Regions from separate parts of the Symbiobacterium ostreiconchae genome, predicted to be linked through region 1. Evidence: riboswitches for the same ligand, from Rfam matches in the RefSeq annotation. Region 1 holds a riboswitch; the other holds the start of a gene.
What was found. Region 1 has a riboswitch for cyclic di-AMP ahead of ACZ5UM_RS07720 (CAP domain-containing protein). Riboswitches for the same ligand answer to the same signal wherever they lie in the genome.
Positions count from the first base shown of each region.

Region 1 (7,769 bases):
CAGGGCCGCCACGGCCAGCGAAGGGGGGATGCGCCGCCGCATCACGACCCCTCCCTCAGCCGGGGATTGGCCAGGATCCGCAGCGTGTTGGCCACGCCGTCGACCAGGCCGAACCAGAGGCAGAAGACCAGGCCCGCGGTGGCGACCACCGGGTGGGCGGAGCCCCAGAGAAGCGCCGCCCCGAGGCCATTGACATTGGTAAGCGTCTCGATCACGACCAGGCTGGAGAGTGCGATGCCCACCATGCCGGGCAGACCGCCGAACACACGCCCCAGCACGTTGCGCAGCCCGTGCTTCACCACGACCCGCGCCTCCGGCAGCCCCTTGGCCCGGGCAGTGCGGATGTACGGCTCCCGCATCACCTCATCGAGTCCGGTGACCACCAGCCGGGCCGTGTAGGCCATGGGACCCAGGCTCAGCGCCAGCAGGGGCAGGAGCCACCCGCGCTCGCCGCCCTGGGGGCCCAGCACCGAGTACAGCCGGATGCCGAACTCCCGGTGCGTCCAGATGGTCAGCAGCTGCAGCATGATCACCGCCAGGAAGTCCGGCACCGCCATGCCCGCCACGGTGAGACCCAGTGAGGTCCCCCGGAACCACCCCCTGCGCAGGCTGAGCAGGCCGAGCACCATCCCGGCGGCCATGCCCAGCCCCAGCGCCCGGGTGAGCAGCCGCAGCGAGACGAGGGTGCGCTCCCGCACCAGGGCCAGGACGTCATAGGTGACTTCCACGGCACCCCCGAACCGCCACTCCCAGGTGGTGTCCGTCAGCTCGCCCGAGACGAGCCCGCGCAGGTAGCCGAGCACCGCGTTCCGGTACTGGGAAAACGACCAGACGGCGCGCGGCGGTGCAGCCGCCGGCGGGGGATCGATGATGAACGGCTGCATGGGTTCCGTACGGACGCCCCAGACCACGCCCACCGGCAGGTCGCCCGCCTCGATCCAGACCACGCCGGCAGGAAGCCAGGTCAGGCCGACCACCAGCAGACCGGCGGCCAGCATCATGCCGAGGCGGCTGAACCAGAGGCGTACTACGTCGCGCATGTGGAATCACCTCTCAGCCCCTGTGTGGAATAGGACGGTGGGCAGACTGCTTGCGTTCGATATACATTTAATGTGTTGAATTCGCATACCGGAACTCGTTTGCGTCAACACAAGTAGGGGTCCCGGCCGCCGCTGCAGCCGGGACCCTCCGTCCGCTGCGGTTCCGCCGCCTCTACAGGTTGGACCGCAGCGTATCCAGAAACTCCTTCGATTTCAACCGCCGCTCCGTCCGCGCCAGGATGTAGGCCGAGAGCGCCCGGTCGACCTCCCCCGCCACCTCGCCCGCGAGGCGGATCATGTGCGCACGGCGGATGTCGCCGTCCAGGAGCCGCTTCATGCTCTCCAGGGCCCCCAGCGACAGCCGCATCGCGCCTTCCCCCTCGTCTGAGCACTGCGGGCAGAGCACGCCGCCCAGGACCGGGGCGAAGCGCGCGCGGCCGCCCTGCTGCACCTCTCCTGCCCCGCAGCCGACGCACGCCCCCAGGCTGGGGCGGAACCCGAGCATCGAAAGCAGTTTCAGTTCAAAGGCCCGCAGCAGCGGCTCGGGGGCCCGGTCGGGCTCGGCGAACAGGTGCAGGCTGGTCAGGAGCAGCAGGAAGGGCGCCTCCTGCCGCTGCCGCTCCGGCAGCAGCGTGTCCACCAGCTCGCAGGCGTACGTGGCGTAGGCCATGCGCACCAGGTCCTCCCGCAGCCCCCGGAAGGACTCCACGATCTCCACCTGGCTCAGCGTGTCGAGGCTGCGGCCCGAGAAGAGCTGGGCCCGCACGTGCGAGAACAGCTGCGTCGCCGCGGCGAACCGGTTCCGTGGGCGCCGGGCGCCCCTGGCCACCGCCTCCACCTTTCCCTCCTCACGGGTCAGCAGCACGACGATCTTGTCCGCTTCCTGGAAATTGCGCACCCGGATAACAATACCATCGACGTTGTACAGTGCCACGTCGCCACCTCCGCCGTCCTGCACTCATCATAACACGCGATGTGACGCCGGTCACTTTGCGCCTGGGGCGGAAAGGGGATACTGAGAATGAATCTCACCGCAATAGGAGGGGGTCGCCATGTCTTCACCGCCGCGGCCGAACCCGGTCCGCTTCCCCCTGCTGCTTCTCGGCATCTTCACCCTGCTCGCCGCGCTGTGGGCCGGCATGCTGCGCATCGGGCTGGCGCTGCCCCCGCTGAGCCCCACGCTTTCCGGCGGCCACGGCCCGCTTATGATCGCCGGCTTCCTGGGCACCGTCATCGGGCTGGAACGGGCGGTGGCCATGGGACGGCCGTGGATGTTCGCGGCGCCCGCCCTCGCCGCCGCGGGAGGTCTGCTGATCATCTTCGGGGCGCCGCCCGCCGCGGGCGCCCTCAGCATTGCCCTGAGCAGCGCCGTCCTCATCCTGGTCTTCACCCAGATCGTCCGGCTTCAGCCCATGCTCTTCAACTACGTCATGACGCTGGCGGCAGCCGTCTGGCTGATCGGCAACCTTTTCTGGCTCTTCGGCACGCCCGTCACGCACGTGGTCCCGGCCTGGGCCGGGTTCCTCGTGCTGACCATCGCGGGTGAGCGGCTGGAGCTGGCGCGCCTCGTCCGCATCCCCCGGGCCGGCACCGCCGCCTTCCTCGCCGTGCTCGCGGTGATCACCGCGGGCGCGTTCCTCGCGCCGTCCAACTACAGCCTGGGCTGGCGGGTGACCGGCCTTGGCCTGGCCGCCCTCTCGCTCTGGCTGCTCCGGTACGACATCGCGCGGCGCACCGTGCGGGCCCGGGGGCTGACCCGCTTCATCGCGCACTGCATGCTGGCGGGGTACCTCTGGCTGCTGGCGGGCGGGCTCATCGCGGCCTGGCACGGCTTCATCTACGGCGGCGTCTACGACGCGGCCCTGCACGCGCTGTTCCTCGGCTTCGTCTTCAGCATGATCTTCGGCCACGCGCCCGTGATCTTCCCGGCGGTGCTGGGTGTGCGCATGGTCTACACCCCCTGGTTCTACAGCCACCTGGTCCTGCTGCACGCCTCGCTGCTGCTGCGGGTGGGCGCAGGGCTCCTGGAGTGGCTGCCCGGCCGCCAGTGGGCGGTCGTCCTCAACGTCATCGCCCTGCTCCTCTTCCTCTTCCACACCGTGCGGTCGGTGCGCCGGAAGCCGGACCCACGAATGGGCACTTAGTTCGGACATGTTCTGTTGCATATGTGCGACTGTCGTGTTATAACCGAAGATAAAGATGCAGCGTATGGAGGTGGGGCATCGACCCACCTCTCTCCACGTATGGGGCCCCCCTGAGCTGGAGGGAGTGATACGGTGGCCCGGACCAGTCCTCTCGAACAGCAGAAGCGGCGGCTGCTGCTCGTCGCGCTTCCCGCGGCCTCAGCGGCGGCACTGCTGGAGTGGCTGCTCCACAGGGGAGGTGGCCAGCAGCCTCCGGGCCTCCTCCTCGGAGGCGCCGCCCTCACCCTCCTGCTGGCTCTCTTGCTCTGGCGGCGGCGGCGCAGCCTGCGGTTCGTGGAGACCGTTCTGACGACCAGCATCGTCGTCGGGCTGTTTGTGCTGCTCTACCTGGGGCTGTTCACCGCCGACTCGCTGGCGCTGCAGCGATTCGCCAGCCTGAGCCCGTGGATCTCCGTCTCGCTGGTGGGGCTCGTCCTGGTCAACGGCTCCCGGCTGGCGCCCTGGATCTGTACAGGCATCTACCTGGGCCTGCTCACCGTGGGGCTGGTCCACCTGTTCAGGATCGGACCCGAGGGGGCGCGGCCGCTCCTCCTGGGGCCGCTGGCCCAGTTCTATCTGGCCAACGCGGTGCTGCTGTGGGTGCTGCACATCTGGTCGGGGCTGCAGCAGCAGCACCACCGGACGCAGGAGATTGCCCGGTCGCTGGCCAGCCTGGCGCACACCGATCCGCTGCTGGGGATTCCCAACCGCCGGCAGATGCAGGCCCTCATCGAGCAGGAGATCCGGTGTGCCGAGGCGGGCGGGCACCCGGCCACACTGATCATGTTCGACGTGGACCGCTTCAAGGAGGTCAACGACGTCTACGGCCACGAGACGGGCGATGCGGCGCTGCGCGCGGTCACCACCGTGGTGCGCCAGGCCCTGCGCGCCACCGACCACTTCGGGCGATGGGGCGGCGACGAGTTCGTCATCCTGGCCCGCGTCCACGAGACGGCGCAGGCGTACCAGCTGGCCCAGCGCATCGGCGATGCCGTCCACCAGAAGCTGAGCGAACGCTTTTTCCGGGTGACCATCAGCCTGGGCGTGGCGCCCTACCACCCCGGCGACACCGTGGCGTCGTGGGTCAACCGGGCCGATGCGGCCATGTACAGGGCCAAGGAGTCCGGCCGGAACCGGGTGGTGGTGGGGTCGTAGCCATGCCGCAACGCCAAAGCGGTGGGAAAAGGAAAACCGTGGACCGGTGCACGCCGGACCACGGTTTTGTGATTTGCCCACCGGTCTACGCGCCCTGCTCCGGGAGCCCCGTCACGATGGCCACGCCCGCACTGGCGCCGATGCGAGTGGCGCCGGCCTCGATCATGGCCAGGGCGGTGGCCAGGTCCCGGACGCCGCCGGAGGCCTTCACCCCCATGGCGGGACCGACGGTGCGGCGCATGAGGGCCACGTCGTGAACCGTGGCGCCGCCCGCCCCGAAGCCGGTGGAGGTCTTGACGAAGTCGGCGCCGGCCTCCTGCGCGAGCTGGCAGGCAAGCACCTTCTCGTCATCGGTCAGCAGCCCGGTCTCGATGATCACCTTCACCAGCCCCTCGCCGGCCACGGCCGAGACCACGGACTTGATGTCGTTCAGCACCACGTCACGCTGGCCGGACTTCAGGGCGCCGACGTTGATGACCATATCGACCTCCCGTGCCCCGCGGGCCACGGCATCCTCCGCCTCCACCGCCTTGATTTCGCTGCGGTTCGCCCCCAGCGGAAAGCCGATCACGGTGCACACCCGCACGTCCGTCCCGCGGAGCAGCTCCGCGCACAGCGGCACCCAGTGCGGGTTCACGCATACCGACATGAACTGATGCTCCCGCGCCTCTGCGCAGAGCTGGCGAATCTGCGCCTCGGTGGCGTCGGGCTTCAGCAGCGTGTGATCGATCATCTTGGCCAGTTCCCTGCGCGTGATGCGCCTCGCATCCATGGCGTTCAACCTCCTCGTGCCCGGGCAGCAAGGCTCTGCAGCATAGTCTTCCCGGTTCATGGTGAGGTTCGTTGGCGCTTCCGCGATCACCTGCACGGGGCTGCCAGCCCTGGAAACCGCCGCTGGGCTCCAGGAGATCTGTAACATTATCACCACACATTATACATGGACCTAGTGAAGTGACATGCGTTACCCTATTAGACGACTTCGGTCAGACCATAAACGCTGAGTTCCTTAACGGAAACGGGGGACCCACTTTTCTCCAAGGGGCTAAGCGCAGTGCTGGCACTGCCCGGGCGACACTCCTGCCTCCCGCGCCCGACAGCTAACCCCGTAAGCGTTGCAGGAGGACAACAGCTCCTCCCTGACTGTGGCATCGCCAAGTCACGACTGGAAAAGGAGGAGGAACCATGCGCTTTTCGAAGATCAAGGGTCTTGCCCTGGCGCTCGCAGCCGTGGCTGCCGCGCTGATGGTGTCGGCTCCGGCCTCCGCGGCGACGACCTACGTCACCGCTTGCAAGACGCCTGTGTACTACACGACGTCGAACCTGGGGAACCGCTACGTCATCAAGCTGAACGTGCGCTGGACCGCGCCGCAGACCACCCAGACCCAGTGGCGGATCGTGCAGACGCCGCAGCCTGCGGTGAAGCAGCCGCAGCCGACGCAGCAGCCGACGCCCGTGACCCCGCAGCCGCAGCCGCCGAAGCAGACCGAGCAGCCCAAGCTCCAGCAGCAGCCCTCGACTCCGCAGACCCAGGACACCGCCGGCCTGACGACGGCCGAGCAGCAGATGCTGAACCTGGTCAACCAGGAGCGGGCCAAGGCGGGCCTGAAGCCGCTGCAGGCCGACGCGCAGCTGACGAAGCTGGCCCGGATGAAGAGCCAGGACATGATCAACCGGGGCTACTTCGACCACAACTCGCCGACCTACGGCTCGCCGTTTGACATGATGAAGAGCTACGGCGTCTCGTACCGCACCGCGGGCGAGAACATCGCCGGCAACCGGTCGGTTCAGGCGGCCCACACCGCCCTGATGAACTCGTCCGGCCACCGGGCCAACATCCTGAACCCGAACTACACCCACATCGGCATCGGGATCGTCGAGGGTGGCCCGTACGGGATGATGTTCACGCAGATGTTCGTGGGGCGGTAACTTAACGAGGCACCCTCAAGTAGGGTGCCTCTTAAATCTGTACCCGCGTCCTTTCCTACAGCGTGTTAGGAACTGTTGAAAGAGGTGTTGAGTGTTCGTCAACGAAACAGTTAACACGTCACACACTATTGAAGGTCTTTTAGCGGAGTGGAGACCTAGATGAAACATGTCTGGGAACAGCTGTCGATGTTTGAAAGCCAGGACTTGTGCCGCCGGTTCTATAAGGCAATGCACGGACGTGAACTATCGGCTGGAAAGGCCTCCGAAATCTGTGCCCACTTCTCACACGGACGGGCATATTTCGAGAGTGCCGCTGGAGCTACCGACACCGTTCGTCCCCTATTGCTTTATTATGGCGTGCAAGCACTGTCCAGAGGCTTGATTCTATTTCTGGACCCTAAGATGCGAGAATCAGGGCTAACACCGTCTCATGGCCTACAAACAGATTCTTGGACTAGCGTCCTTTCCAGGGGAATTGAACACGTCAGCGAACTACGGCTGAGACCTTCCAAAGGCACGTTCACGGAATTGGTTCGCATTACCCATAACGTGGACATTGCGGTATTAAGCCATGGTAGTCAAGCTTTCTCAGGGTCAGCATCTATCCCGGAGGAGTTTCGACCGACACTGCGAGAGGTGCTCTCCAGGATCCCAGAACTTTGGGTTCTTTATGAAGCAACGTTCAGGGAACATGCCTCGTGCTTCTTGGTTCACATTCATCCTACCTTGCAGAATCCCAGTCTAGCGGAGATCGTTTTTCCTCTCAAACAGAACGGCGTGCTAGACATCGAGGAGCTAGCCGGACGTTTAAGAATCCCTCCAGACGTCCACCTTTACGAAACTGATTACTTCACCCGGCAGGAAGTTGTCCGGGTGCCTGCACTTAGAGTTACTTGGGGTTCTTGGCACGATATGTTACATATGGTAAGCAGCCAAGACGGCGATACTTACGTGATTGCCCCCTTCTCTTCCGGCGAACGACTATCTCAACTAACCCTCTATTTCGCGGCAGCCTTTACACTCGGGATGTTGGTCCGCTATCATCCCACAACCTGGACTCAGATGCTAATGAGGGGCAACGGCGACTATGTAGTGCCTTTAATAAAGGCGACAATACGTGCCGTCGAATCCAGGTTTCCTGAACTTGTGTTCTGGTCACTCACGGGTCATCAGGACTCACAGTGAAATCTGTCACTTGCCCTCAAGCAGAAACCTCGTGTTCTGCTCCTTGCAGGGAGGGCGACAACGAACCATCCACCGCTTGGTGCACGCAGGAGAGATCATAAGACGCACTCAGTTCTAGAGAGTTTTTCCTTGACCCTGAGTCTTACATATGCGGAGACTGCTCCTATCTAGGGGGCTAGCTTGGTCACGGAACGCCGAGCACGGGTAGCTGTACGTCTAGCTCAAGTTTCACGCGAACAACTCGACATTCGTGGTGTTAAAAGGGCGTATGGGTAGGGAG
Region 1 is NZ_AP042454.1:1,554,358-1,562,126, reverse strand. It holds gene ACZ5UM_RS07750 (ABC transporter permease) at 1-42, opposite strand, end outside; gene ACZ5UM_RS07745 (ABC transporter permease subunit) at 42-1,040, opposite strand; gene recO (DNA repair protein RecO) at 1,213-1,974, opposite strand; gene ACZ5UM_RS07735 (hypothetical protein) at 2,093-3,184, shown strand; gene ACZ5UM_RS07730 (GGDEF domain-containing protein) at 3,317-4,378, shown strand; gene deoC (deoxyribose-phosphate aldolase) at 4,464-5,150, opposite strand; cyclic di-AMP (ydaO/yuaA leader) riboswitch at 5,364-5,504, shown strand; gene ACZ5UM_RS07720 (CAP domain-containing protein) at 5,561-6,304, shown strand; gene ACZ5UM_RS07715 (YaaC family protein) at 6,464-7,489, shown strand; gene ACZ5UM_RS07710 (transposase) at 7,711-7,769, opposite strand, start outside.

Region 2 (7,769 bases), 290 kb from region 1:
TGGGCATGATCTTTCAGCAGTTCAACCTGTTCGATTCCCGCACCGTCTTCGGCAACGTCGCCTACCCGCTGGAGGTGGCCGGCTGGTCCCGGCCCCGCATCCGGGAGCGGGTGGAGGAACTGCTGGCCCTGGTGGGGCTGGCGGACAAGGCCGATGCGTACCCGGCCCAGCTGTCCGGCGGCCAGAAGCAGCGGGTGGGCATCGCCCGGGCGCTGGCCCCGGGACCGAAGCTCCTGCTCTCCGACGAAGCCACCTCGGCCCTCGATCCGGACACCACCCGGTCGGTGCTCTCCCTGCTCCGGGAGATCAACCAGCGGCTCGGGCTGACCATCCTCCTGATCACCCACCAGATGGAGGTTGTGAAGCAGGTCTGCGACTCCGTGGCCATCCTGGAGGGCGGCACGGTGGTGGAGCAGGGCGGCGTGCTGGAGCTCATCGGCCGGCCGGGCTCCCGGCTGCGGGAGCTGTTCTACGAGCCGGCGCGTGAGGCTGCCGTCCGGCTCAACCCCGACGGGGTGCGGGTGCTGCTGTTCTTCGTGGGCGGCTCCGCCGACCAGCCGCTGATCAGCGCCATGGTGCGCCGGTTCCAGGTCGACGCCAACATCGTGCAGGGCGCGATCGAGCGGGTCGCCGGGTCGACGGTGGGCCGGCTGCTGGTGGAACTCACCGGCCGCGCAGAGGATATTCAGGCCGCCCTGCGCTTCCTGGAGGAGCAGGGGGTCTCGCCGGAGGTGATTCCGCATGGCTGATCTGGGGTCGCTGATGCTTCGCATGTCGAAGCTGGGGCCGATGATGCTGGAGGCCACCTGGGAGACGCTCTACATGGTGGGCGCCGCGGCCTTCTTCACGCTTCTCCTGGGCCTGCCCCTCGGCGTGCTGCTGGTGATCACCGCCCCGGGGGGCCTGTGGGAGAGGCCGGCGCTCAACCGCACCCTTGGCGTTCTCGTCAACATCGGACGGTCGACCCCGTTCGTGATTCTGATGGTCGCAGTCAGCCCGCTCACGAGAGCGATCGTCGGCGTTTCCATCGGCACGACGGCGGCCATCGTCCCGCTGGTGGTCGCGGCGGTGCCGTTCATGGGGCGGGTGGTGGAGCAGGCGCTCCACGAGGTCAGCCCCGGCCTGATCGAGGCGGCGCTGGCCATGGGCTCCTCCAACTGGCAGGTGGTCACGAAGGTGCTCCTGGCCGAAGCCCGGCCGTCGCTGGTGCGGGGCACCGCTCTCATGCTGGTCAACGTGGTCGGCTACTCCGCGATGGCCGGCGCCATCGGCGGCGGGGGACTGGGCGACGTGGCCGTGAAGTGGGGCTACGCCCGGTATGAGCATGACGTCATGTACGTGAGCCTGGTGATCCTGGTCATCATGGTGCAGGTCATGCAGTGGATCGGCGACAGCCTGGCCAACAGGTTTACGCATAAATAGCATTTCGGGACAGCAGGAGGTTGAGCGTATGAAGCGTTTCGTGAGTCTCGTACTGGCTTTCGCCCTGGCTTTGGGCGTGTTGGCCGGCTGCGGTGGCGCCAAGCAGTCTCCTGCCCAGGGGGAACAGGGTGCGCAGCAGGCCCCGGAGCAGACCCAGGACCAGGGGCAGGAGCAGACGACGGAGCCGGTCACGCTGAAGGTCGGCGCGACGGTCACGCCCCACTCTGAGATCCTGGAGTTCATCAAGGATGCTGCCGAGGCGGAGGGGATCAAGCTGGACATCGTGGTCTTCACGGACTACGTGCAGCCGAACCTGGCCCTGGCCGACGGCAGCCTGGACGCCAACTATTTCCAGCACGTGCCGTACCTCGAGGACTTCTCCTCCAAGCGCGGCCTGGATCTGGTCTCGGTCGGCGCCGTCCACCTGGAGCCGTTGGGCCTCTACTCGCTGGATCTGACCAGCCTGGACCAGCTGCCTGACGGGGCCACGATCTCCATTCCCGACGACCCCACCAACGGCGGCCGGGCGCTGAAGCTGCTGGCCGACCACGGGCTGATTGAGCTGGCCGAGGGGGTCGGCGTCGAGGCGACGCCCAACGACGTGGTGGCCAACCCGAAGAACCTGAAGATCCAGATGCTGCAGGCCGAGTACCTGCCCCGCAGCCTGCAGGATGTGGACGCCGCGGTGATCAACACGAACTACTACCTGGACGCCGAGAAAAACCTGGGCGTGAAGGCCAACGTGCTGGCCCGGGAGTCGGCGGAGGACAATCCCTACGCCAACATCGTCGCCGTGCGCCGCGGGGATGAGGACCGGCCTGAGATCAAGAAGCTGGTGGAGCTGCTGCAGTCTGAGGCTGTCGCGGCGTTCATCCACGAGACCTACGGGGGCGCGGTGATTCCGGCGTTTTGATCCAAAGTGGGGAGGGGGGCGGGAGCCCCCCTCCCCACACCCCACCCCCTGGCATTGGGAAGGCGCTGCCACGGCGCCTCCCGGCGGAGCCGGTCGGCCGCCGTGAAACCGGGGGAAAACGCTGCGACGGCGCCTCCCGGCGGAGCCGGTCGGCCGCCGTGAAGTGGGGGGCAAAAAATGGACAGGCTGGATTGCCATTGTCGATCTTGACGACGTTTCCGGCGCCCTGGTAGAATAGTCTCGCTTGTGGTAACGGAATAGTGCTGGACCCGCCTGATCGCTGAATCTCCGCGCAAGCGGGGAACGGGGGAACCACATTCCTGGGGCGAATCGCACCGAGGCTCCGGCCCAGGCCGGAAGGAGGATGCGTAGGGGCACGCTTTGGCGCCCCGAGTCCGTCAGCTAACCTCGTAAGCGTGGCTAAGGTGGTGGGCCCTTGTCATTGCTGTCTATACATAAGTAGAGGGGTCACCAGACCTTCAGCTTTGCTGTGCTTTCAGGCGGGCGCCGGCCGACTCGGTCGGCGCCTTCTCCGTTCCCCCAAGCCTGGCTGGATGCCAGTAACCAAGGCATTGAGGAGGGAGGAGACCGTGCTGCGCTACTGCGTGATCGGAGCCGGACACGGCGGGCTCGCCATGGCCGGCCACCTCGGAGTCATGGGATTCCCTGTTGCGCTCTGGGCCCGTAATCCCGAGACGCTGGAGCCGATCGACGCCGCCGGGGGTGTCTTCCTCGAAGGCCAGGTGGAGGGCTTCGGCCCGGTGCAGGTCGCCTACAGCCTGGAGGCGGCCCTGGAAGCGGCGGATGTCGTGCTGGTCGTGCTGCCTGCATCGGCGCACCGGGAGATCGCCACGAGGTGCGCGCCTTACCTGCGGGACGGGCAGCGGATCCTCCTGCTCCCCGGCCGCACCGCGGGCGCGATTGAGTTCAGGCACGCCATACGGGAGGCCGGCTGCACCGCCGACGTGATCGTCGGCGAGGCGCAGACGTTCCTGTATGCAAGCCGCAAGACCGGCCCGTTCCACGCCCGCATCCACGGCATCAAGCGCCAGGTGCTGGCGGCCGCGCTGCCCGCGTCGCGGACGGGCGAACTGCTGGAGGGGATCAAGCCCGCATTCCCCCAGTTCATGCCGGCCCGCTGGGTCTGGAAGACTTCGCTGGACAACGTGGGCGCCATCTTCCACCCCGGCGTCACCCTGTTGAACGCGGGGCGCATCGAGTCCACCGGAGGCGCCTTCCGCCACTACGTGGACGGCATCACGCCCTCGGTGGCTGCGCTGCTGGAGCAGCTGGACCACGAGCGGGTGTCGGTGGCCCGCGCCCTGGGGGTCGGCGCGCTGACTGCCCGGGAGTGGCTGGCCGAGGCCTACGGCGTGGAGCGCCCCACCCTGTACGAGGCGATTCAGGCTACCCAGGCGTACGCGGACGTCGGGGCTCCGGCGAGGCTGCGCCACCGGTACCTCTGGGAGGACGTGCCGACCGGACTCGTGCCCATCGCCTCGCTGGGCGCCGCCTGCGGCGTGCCGACGCCCCTTACCGACGCGCTGATCCAGATCGCCAACGGCGTCTGCGGCGTCGATTTCCGGGAGACGGGCCGGACGGTGCAGCGGCTCGGCATGGCGGGCTGGGCGCCTGAGCAGATCTGCCAGTATGCACTGGAAGGAGATGTGATGGATCTTGTATAATCGACGCATTATGGGAGCCGCCATCGGGGACGACGTTCACGTGGGCGGCGTGGTCCGTTTTCTGCAGATGGCCGAGCAGCTGGGATACGAAGTGCGCTTTCTGGGGCCGGCGGTCCCGGTGGAGCGGCTGCTGGACGAGGTGGCCGCCTGGGACCCGGAGATCGTCGCCGTCGGCTACCGGCTGACGCCGGAGTCGGGCCGCGCGGTGCTGACCCATCTGGCGCAGGCGGCGAGGGAGCGGGGGCAGGCGGGCCGCCGCTGGGTGCTCGGCGCCACCGACCCGGTCGCCGAGCACGGCCGGGCCCTGGGGTTCTTCGACGCGGTCTTCGGCGGGTCGTCCGACTGGCAGGAGGTCGTGGACTTCCTGCGCGGCGCGCCGACGCAGAAAGCGGGGGGCATCCCGCCCCAGACGCTGGTGGAGCGCATCCTGTGGAAGCGCCCCTTCCCGATCCTCCGGCACCACTTCGGGCAGCCCACCGTGGAGGCGACGGTGGAGGGGATCCGGCAGATCAGCGAGGCCGGGGTGCTGGACGTCATCAGCCTGGGCACCGACCAGAACGCGCAGGAGCACTTCTTCCGGCCCGAGGAGATGGATCCGCGCGAGCACGGGGCCGGCGGCGTCCCCGTCCGGACGCCGGACGACCTGCGGGCCTTGTATGCGGCCTCCCGGACGGGCAACTACCCGCTGATGCGCTGCTACGCCGGGACCCGGGACCAGCTGGCCTGGGCCGAGATGCTGCACGAGACCATTCACAACGCCTGGGCGGCGGTGCCCCTCTTCTGGTACAGCCAGCTTGACGGGCGTTCGCAGCGTCCGCTGCTGGAGTCCATTCCGGAGGTGCAGGCCGTGTTCCGGTGGCATGCCGAACGCGGCATTCCGGTCGAGTCGAATGAGAGCCACCACTGGTCGCTGCGGGATGCCCCGGACGTGGTCGCAGTGGCTGCCGCCTACATCGCGGCCTACAACGCCAAACAGGCAGGCGTCACGGATTACGTCCAGCAGCTGATGTGGAACAACCCGCCCCTCACCTCCCCCGCGATGGACCTGGCGAAGATGCTGGCCAAGCTGGAGCTGGTCGAGTCGCTGGCCGGACCCCATTTCCGGATCTGGAGGGAGTGCCGGACCGGACTGACCTCGATGCCGGCGGGATTTGACCGGGCCAAGGGGCACCTGGCCGCGTCGACCTTCCTGCAGATGGCGGTGAAGCCCGACATCGTGCACGTCGTGGGGCACTCCGAGTACCACCATGCCGCCACCGCCCAGGACGTCATCGAGGGGTGCCACGTGGTCCACGGGGCCATTCAGCTCGCGCTGCAGGGCCTGCCGGACATGACGCAGGACGAGGCGGTGCAGGCCCGCAAGGCCGAGCTGGTCCAGGAGGCCCGGCTGCTTCTGGAGGCGATCGCCGACCTGGCGCCCGTCGGCGTCGACGATCCCCTCACCCACGCGCCCACGCTGGCGGCTGCCGTCCGCATCGGCCTGCTGGATGCCCCCCACCTGATGGGCAACCCGGCGGCGAGGGGCGAGGTGGCGGTGCGTTTCACGGACGGCGCGTGCCGTGCAGTGGACCGGCGCACGGGCCGGGTCGTGAGCGAGGCGGAGCGGATCGCCGCCCTGATGGCGGAGGAAATCGTGTAAGGAGGGGTCGCTGCATTGAGTGGGATCGCTGGGATCCTCGGAAAACCTGACAACGCCCGCATCGCGAGGATGCTGGAGAAACAGGCGCACCGGGGGCCCGACGGTCGGGGAATCTGGATTGCGACAGCCGGTTTCGGCCTGGGGCATGTGCGACTGGCCACCGTTGACGTTGCCGGCGGTGGCCAGCCGCTGTCCAACGAGGACGGCAGCCTCTGGCTGGCGATGACCGGCGCCATCTACAACCACCGCGCCCTCCGGCGGGAGCTGGAGGGGCGCCATGCGTTCAAGACCGAGTCAGATGCCGAAGTGGTGCTGCACCTGTTCGAGGAGTACGGCCCGGCCTGTGTGGAGCGGCTGGACGGCATGTTCGCGATCGCGATCTGGGGCGAGCAGCAGGGGCTGTTCCTCGCCCGCGACCCGCTGGGCATCCAGCCGCTGTACTGGGGAGAGGACGACGCCGGCAACTTCCTGTTCGCGTCAGAGATCAGGGCGCTGATTGGGGAGACTAGAGAAGTGCGGGCGTTTCCACCCGGACACCGGTGGCGCGTCGGGGAGCCGATAGAGGCTTACGATCGGATTCCGGCGCACACCGGGGAACTGACCGATCCGGACCAGGTCGTGCTCGCCCTCGATCACGCGCTGCACAACGCGGTTCGCAAGCAGCTCGCGGCGGACGTGCCGGTGGGCTGCCTGCTCAGCGGCGGGCTCGACTCCAGCCTGATCACCGCCCTCGCACGGCAGCACGTGACGGGCGAGCTGCACACGTTCGCGGTGGGGCTGGAGGGATCGGCCGACCTGGCGCAGGCGCGCAGGGTGGCCGAAGAGCTGGGCACCAGGCACCACGAGCGGGTGCTGTCGGAGGATGAGATCACTTCTGCTCTTCCCCGCGTGATCGACGCCCTGGAGTCGTGTGACCCGGCGCTTGTGCGCAGCGCCGTGGCCACCTATTATGTGTCGGAACTGGCGGCGGAGCACGTGAAGGTGGTGCTCTCCGGCGAGGGCGCCGACGAACTGTTCGGCGGCTATGATTATCTGGCTGAGCTCGATGCGGCAGCTCTGGGAGCGGAGCTGTACGAGATCACGGCCGCCATGCACAACTCCAACCTGCAGCGGGTGGACCGCATGACCCAGGCCCACGGCCTTGAGGGGCGGATGCCGTTCACGGACACCGCCGTCGTAGACCTGGCTTTCCGGATTGACCCCCGTCTGAAGCGTCGGGACGGCGAGAGCAAGTGGATTCTGCGGCGGGTGGCAGAGCAGTATCTGCCGCAGGACATCGTCTGGCGGGAGAAGCAGAAGTTCGCCATCGGGTCGGGGGTTGCCCCGCTGCTGGAGCGTTACGCGGCGGAAGCGGTTTCGGATGCGGTGTTCCGCGGCGAGCGGAGCCCCAGAGGCGTGCCCTTTGCCTCTAAGGAAGAGTTCCTCTATTGGAGCTTCTTCCGGGAGCGGTATGGCCGGGAGGACGTGCTCGCCCTCATGGGCCGCAGCCGCAGCCTCAACCCGGGCCAGCGGTGGGTCGGCGCGCTCTAGCCCGCTGCACGCCCGAATGAACAGGCCACTTGCCCTCTCACGGCAGCAGTTCTATCATGGGAAAGGATTCACATCGAGGAGGACAAAGACGTGGCAGGTGCATACGTTATTCCAGGGCTTGTGGTCATCCTGCTCTTGGTTCTGACCCTTCCGTTCGCGTTCAAGGCTGTTGAGCACCAGTTGGAGATCTTCCTGTTCATTATGGGTGTCGCGGCTTCGCTGATCAGCGGCATCATGGATCAGCACCTGATCCTCAAGGCGCTCGAGGAGCCGGTCATGATCACGGCGGCCGTCCTGATCGCCGGCATCCTGTTCAAGCTGTTTCAGACCAAGCTGCAGGCGGGCATCCGCGCCGCCCTCCGGGTGGTGCCGTTCCCGGTCTTCGCATTCCTGGTCATTACCGTTCTCGGCCTGGCCTCCAGTGTCATCACGGCCATCATCGCCTCGCTGGTGCTGGTGGAGATCATCAGCGCCCTTCGGCTCGACCGCAAAACCGAGGTTAACTTCGTTATTCTGGCGTGTTTCAGCATCGGCCTCGGGGCTGCCCTGACGCCGCTGGGAGAGCCGTTGTCCACCATTG
Region 2 is NZ_AP042454.1:1,265,109-1,272,877, forward strand. It holds gene ACZ5UM_RS06260 (methionine ABC transporter ATP-binding protein) at 1-749, shown strand, start outside; gene ACZ5UM_RS06265 (methionine ABC transporter permease) at 742-1,422, shown strand; gene ACZ5UM_RS06270 (MetQ/NlpA family ABC transporter substrate-binding protein) at 1,451-2,335, shown strand; cyclic di-AMP (ydaO/yuaA leader) riboswitch at 2,604-2,767, shown strand; gene ACZ5UM_RS06275 (NAD/NADP octopine/nopaline dehydrogenase family protein) at 2,926-4,020, shown strand; gene ACZ5UM_RS06280 (cobalamin B12-binding domain-containing protein) at 4,013-5,659, shown strand; gene asnB (asparagine synthase B) at 5,675-7,189, shown strand; gene ACZ5UM_RS06290 (DUF1646 family protein) at 7,280-7,769, shown strand, end outside.
Region 2: linked by a shared signal. The riboswitch ahead of ACZ5UM_RS06275 (NAD/NADP octopine/nopaline dehydrogenase family protein) and the one ahead of ACZ5UM_RS07720 (CAP domain-containing protein) in region 1 are both predicted to bind cyclic di-AMP.